DNA from 2 places in the Paenibacillus sp. FSL R5-0519 genome. Region 2 is predicted to be linked to the other one. Evidence: riboswitches for the same ligand, from Rfam matches in the RefSeq annotation. Region 2 holds a riboswitch; the other holds the start of a gene.
The links. Region 2 has a riboswitch for thiamine pyrophosphate ahead of thiC (phosphomethylpyrimidine synthase ThiC). Riboswitches for the same ligand answer to the same signal wherever they lie in the genome.
Positions count from the first base shown of each region.

Region 1 (3,183 bases), 230 kb from region 2:
CAGTTCCTCCAATTCCCCCTCCATCGTGGTGTCGAGCGCGTTCACCTGATATTTCAGGCCAGATTGCTGAATAACTTCAATGGCGCGATCTACGTATGGATATGAGTTCTCGCCATTTGGCGTTTTTGGAATAACCTGAATGCTAAGTAGTGTGCTTGCCATGAGAGATCACTTTTCCTTTCGGGTTGGGTTATATAAGCTGAACCTAGGGAATTTACACTTTACCACTTCGATTGCAGTACCCTCTTCCGATCGCTGTTATCCCCAGATTTCTTGAATCCATTTTCAATGGGGAAATCCGGGGATAGCGTATGCTTCCGATGAAGCTTTCTTTCAGAAAGCTTTTAGGCGAACACTCCGTTTCTTCAGATGGGTTCTGCATTCTTCGTTCTTGTGCACATAAAGGTCAACTTAACAGCTAGATTATTATTGGGGTAGAAACTCGTTCGTATATGCTTTGCTCACATCGATCTGTTCATCCAGCAGTTTTTTGCTAAACATCCAGTCCGTGTAGTTCTGCCACACTTCCTGTTTCTGTTCTCCCCAGCGCGGGGCGTCATCCGTGTACTTCGGACTCAGCCATTTCTGGCTTGCCAGTACCAATTCCTTGTCCAGATCCGGGACGGCTTTGACCAGGATGTTCGCTGCTTCTTCGGGATGATCAATCGCGTATTGATACCCTTCGGAAGTGGCTTTCAGGAATGCTTTCACCAGCTCAGGGTCGTTCTGAATCGTCTGCTCGTTCGTTACGAGGACAGGCGTGTAGTAATCCAGTGCATCGGAATAATCCTTCACATATAACATGTCGATCGGTTCCCCGCGCAGTTCAGCTTCAATCCCCGTCCAGGCATAGAAAATCCACGCAAAATCAATGTCCCTTTTTACTGCGGTGAAAAAGTCGGCGTCACCCATGTTAATGTTTTTTACTTTGGATACATCCGCACCTTCGCCCTCCATAATGGATTGCATCACGGCTTCTTCCACAGGGGAACCCCACCCGCCATAGGTTTTGCCTTCAAAATCTTTCGGCGACTTGATATTCCGATCCGCAGGAGCAGCGAACCCGGATGTATTATGCTGAATCACTGCTGCGATGGAGACGAGTGGAACACCCTGTGTGCGGGCTTGGGTTACACTCTCCTGATAACTTACGCCAAAAGGCACTTCATTGGATGCAACCATCGTATCTGCGCCGCCGGCACCTGGCTGAACAATCTCCACGTTCAAGCCTTCGGCCTTATAAAAACCTTGGTCTACGGCCGCATACAAGCCGGTATGATTCGTGTTTGGTGTCCAGTCGAGCACCACTTTAATATCCTTCAGGGCTGCGTTGTCGCCCTCATTGCTGCTCTCCGTATTCGTGCTGCCGTTCTGTTCAGCCGGGGCAGCTTCTTTACCGCCACATGCGGCCACAGTCACCAGTAGTACACATAAGAGCAATAGTCCCATTGTTTTACGCCATTTCATCTGTGATTCTCTCCTTCGGTATGTCCGGCCAGTGGCACGGGTACTCCTTGGCTTCATATCCAAGCTTCTTGCATAAATCGACAGATTTATACCAGCTATGATCCGGATAACGTCACTTTTTTTAGCTCTCTGGCTATATAAAAGAACATTAAAAAAGCGCCCCGTAATCCGGGACGCGTGCAGGCGTTAGAGAGGTGGCGTTCAGCCATAGGGCTGTGCCATTTCGATATACTCCGATTCCTACGCTGGCATGATCCAGATCAGGTCTAAGGGTTAGTATCTTGGTGGGATACACTCTCAGCCGGCCAATTCCGACTCCCCTGGGAAACTATGAAGTTACGGGCATTACTAGGTGTAATTATAGGCCAGAGGCCCAGTTGTGTCCAGTCAAGAACTGGATGGGAACGGATTTCGGGTCATCGTCTACTTGCTTCTAAGCCGCTTCGGTGATTAGTTTTTGATCGTTTGGCCTTGAGCCGAGCAGCTTGATTCATTTAAACAACATAATTTAGAGACAAAAGGAGATAGTACTGCTATACCAATAATTACTTTTACATAAAAATGGGGGAGTACTGAATGATCCTTAAAACCATAATCGCAATGATTCTGTGTTATAGTGCCTACGTTTTTTTCACAGCCTACCTTTTATTTTTGGTTCCGTCTCCATCTGCTATTGAAAATACGGATATACAAAAATCGTTAACAGAAGGAAGTACAACAGATCGTGTAATGCTCCTGGAGGACGGCTTTCAATCGGGTCAGGTGAGAATCCAGACCATTCGAGAGGCAAAAACAAGCATCGACCTGGCCTATTACTCCATTCAAAAAGGAAAAACATCTCAGCTTTTTTTTGCTGCTTTATTCGATGCGGCTGATCGGGGGGTTCAAGTTCGAATCATTTTAGACGGGATTTTTCACAGCATGCGCGGAGAATTGCGTGATATTCCAGATGCCATTGCAGCTCATCCCAATGTGGAATTAAGATATTATGAACCACTCCACCTATTTATGCCATGGACATGGCATAATCGTCTGCATGACAAGATCCTTCTTGTAGACAACACATATGGCATCATTGGCGGCCAAAATATTGGTGATAAATACATGGCATTGCAACCCCCAAAAGACTATGTTTTTGATCGCGATGTCCTTGTTTACAATGCAAACGATAATACGAACAGCACGGTTGTTGAAATGAAACAATATCTAGATCAGTTATGGAACCATCCATTCACCAAACCAGAAAAACATGCAAAACGTCAGCATCATGCAAAAGGGTTAAAAGAGCTGGCTCAACTGGCCGAGTTATATAAAGAAGCACAGGCTCAGAGCGATCCTTTTGTGAAAGTGTTGCCTAAGGAGTGGGTTCGAGGAGCGCTTCATTCCGACCACGTTGCTTTCATTCACAATCCAATCAAAAGACTGTATAAAGACCCGATCATGTGGAGAGCATTTGTTCATTTCGCCAATCAAGCAAACTCGAAAGTATACTTTCAGACGCCATATGCCATTCCCACTAAGAAAATGGAGAAAGCAGTACATCTGTCGATGAATCCAAAAGCAGAATGGATCATGCTAACCAATTCAATCCAGCAGACCCCTAACCCTTTGGCTTTCGCGGGATACTTAAGCTCTAAGGAAATGTTGCTTGATACCAGTCTGGCCATTTATGAATACCAAGGCCCTTATTCCATACACGGCAAATCATTTGTCATG
Region 1 covers NZ_CP150234.1:6,100,301-6,103,483, reverse strand. Annotated here, with positions in the region: gene MKY73_RS27350 (thiamine-binding protein) at 1-162, opposite strand, end outside; gene MKY73_RS27345 (ABC transporter substrate-binding protein) at 427-1,467, opposite strand; TPP riboswitch at 1,687-1,799, opposite strand; gene MKY73_RS27340 (phospholipase D family protein) at 2,044-3,183, shown strand, end outside.
Region 1: linked by a shared signal. The riboswitch ahead of MKY73_RS27345 (ABC transporter substrate-binding protein) and the one ahead of thiC (phosphomethylpyrimidine synthase ThiC) in region 2 are both predicted to bind thiamine pyrophosphate.

Region 2 (3,183 bases):
TACATCGATCGAAAAAAGAAGTGACCCGCCACAGGTTGACGGCCTGACGGGTCACTTCATCTGAACTTGCTGCACTCGGAGGAATACCCACCGCAAATGCTGTGCAGGAGTAGCCATTGGCCTGGCTACTCTTATTTGTGTTTACTTACATTCATTTTATTAAACATCTGTCAGACAATCAACCATAATACTGATAAAAAGTATCAGGAAGCTGATCAATACGACGAAGAAGATATGATAGCAGTATGCTCACCTTCAAATGATGTCAGACTTCCCAGCTTGCGCTGTACCCGCGCTTAGGAACGTGTCCGATACTCTTCTGCCTTTTCCTGCATACCCGCTGCTACAGCCTCATTCTCGGACAATCCTTTATCCGCCGCAAAAGCACGAATGTCTTGCGTAATGCGCATGCTACAGAACTTCGGCCCGCACATCGAGCAGAAATGAGCTTCTTTGGCCCCTTCTGCCGGCAGCGTTTCATCATGGTAGGACAGTGCCCGTTCCGGGTCGAGTGACAGGTTAAACTGATCCCGCCAGCGGAACTCGAAGCGTGCCTTGGACAGCGCATCATCCCGGCGCTGGGCGCGTGGATGGCCTTTCGCCAGATCCGCGGCATGGGCTGCGATCTTGTAGGCAATAACCCCTTCGCGTACATCATCCTTGTTGGGAAGCCCCAAATGTTCTTTTGGCGTAACGTAACAGAGCATGGACGTACCGAACCAGCCGATCATGGCCGCACCAATAGCGGACGTAATATGATCGTATCCCGGGGCAATGTCGGTCGTCAGTGGCCCCAGTGTGTAGAATGGTGCCTCTTGGCATATCTCCATCTGAAGATCCACATTCTCCTTGATCTTATGCATCGGTACATGACCCGGGCCTTCAATCATCACCTGCACATCATGCTTCCACGCGATCTGCGTTAATTCCCCAAGTGTAGCAAGCTCCGCCATCTGAGCTTCGTCATTGGCATCGTAGATGCTTCCTGGGCGCAGTCCATCCCCGAGAGAGAACGCCACATCATACCTTTTCATAATTTCGCAGATTTCTTCAAAATGGGTGTACAAAAAATTCTCCTGATGATGCGCCAGGCACCATGCTGCCATAATGGACCCGCCCCGGGACACAATGCCTGTCATCCGCTTGGCGGTCATCGGAATGTAACGCAGCAGCACCCCTGCATGAATCGTAAAGTAATCCACGCCCTGCTCTGCCTGCTCAATGAGCGTGTCACGGTACAACTCCCAGGTCAGCGCCTCAGCCTCTCCATTCACCTTCTCCAGCGCCTGATACAGCGGCACCGTACCAATCGGCACTGGGGAGTTACGAATGATCCATTCCCGGGTGGTATGAATGTTTTTGCCTGTGGACAGATCCATCATCGTATCTGATCCCCATCGTACCGCCCAGGTCATCTTCTCGACTTCTTCCTCGATGGAGGAAGATACAGCGGAATTGCCGATATTGGCATTGATCTTCACGTGAAAATGACGACCAATCAACATCGGCTCACTCTCCGGGTGGTTGATGTTGGAGGGAAGAATAGCCCGTCCACTCGCCAACTCCTGCCGCACGAATTCAGGTTCCACGCCTTCACGGATAGCGGCATACTCCATCTCTGGTGTAATCATGCCCTGCCGTGCATAATGCATCTGCGTGACACAACGCCCAGCCTGAGCACGCAGTGGTTGTCCCCGAAATCCAGGGTATTCCTCTGCCCCGGCTCTCCGCCCTCCAGGCTTTAATCCGTTATCCTCGGGTTGAACGGCTCTGCCCTCATATGCTTCAACATCACCGCGTTCCATAATCCAATGATTTCGGAGCGCAGGTAATCCCTTCCGAATATCCATCTGGAATTCGGGATCGGTCATGGGGCCGCTCGTATCGTAGACACGCAGCGGTTCGTTATGCTCCACCCCTTGGGGAGTATTCGTGTCATGAAGGGCTATCTCACGCTCCGGTACAGCTATGTCCGGCCGTGAGCCCTGAATGTAGACTTTGCGGCTGCCCGGAAAGGGCTGAACCCGTCCGGCCGCTCCTGTTTCCTTTTCCACCTGCTGACCGTTATGTTCCTGTTCCATCGCTTGCTGTCCCGTTTGATTTCCTGTACTCATGTTCGCTCGTCTCCTCCTTAGTGTTCGTTCGCTGGTTTGGTTGGTAGCATCATTGGCTTGCTTACGTACCTATCCCAAATCATGCAGAGCGCAGAGAAGAAAGAGCGATCCTACAGCAGACCAGCGGAGACATTTTCATGTACAGTTCACAACAGACCCGAAGTTAGCACATATCATGGATCTACGCCAAGTACTCTCTTCATCCAAGCCCACTTTCGCAGGTTATTGAAAAAGCAGTCCATGGAGTCTGTGATATATCGCCCGTTCACTGTAATAAAAAAAGCCGGTCCCCGAAGGAACCGACTTGAATGTCCATCACCAATAATGCTCCTGTGTGCAGCTCCTTATCGGAGACCTTCAAGAGTCACATGTGGTGGTTGTGGTCATATCGCCGATTACTTCCCTACGCTGGTATGATCCAGATCAGGTGCAAAGGGTCCGGAATCTCATGCGATTCCGTCTCAGTCCGGACAATTCGGACTCCCCCAGTAACGTTAACAAGTTGCGGCTTACATAAGCCGCCATTCATATTCAATGAAGCTGGCCCCACTGGGCCGTCCATTACAGAGTAGCGCAACCGGAACATAAAAACAACCTTTATATTCCAGATCACCAGCTCAATTGGAGAAAAACCTTACCTCAACATCAGGATAACATAAGCCCCATCTGCGTAGCAGCATCCTTCAACACAGGTGCGTATTCATGCAATGTCTCCTGTGAGAGTCGACTAACAGGCCCTGAGACCGAGAGGGCAGCTGCAATATTGCCTCGGCGATCCATAATCGGTACAGATACCGCAGCAGCTCCCGGCTCACGCTCCTCATAACTCGTCGCATATCCGTTATCCCGGATATCTCCCATTTGCGCCAAATACACCGCCGGATCAATAAACACCGGCCACTCCGGCCCGTTCATCAGTTCCTCACGATCCTCGTCCGTGGCAAACGCCATCAAGACTTTGCTGGATGCGCCAACAGACAGCGGGAGTCTAACACCGACGGGAGCGACCCGGCGAATCGCCTGATCACTTTGCACAGCCTGAATCCGAATCCGCTCACTGCCATCACGC
Region 2 covers NZ_CP150234.1:5,868,337-5,871,519, forward strand. Annotated here, with positions in the region: gene thiC (phosphomethylpyrimidine synthase ThiC) at 297-2,081, opposite strand; TPP riboswitch at 2,498-2,611, opposite strand; gene MKY73_RS26330 (IclR family transcriptional regulator) at 2,760-3,183, opposite strand, start outside.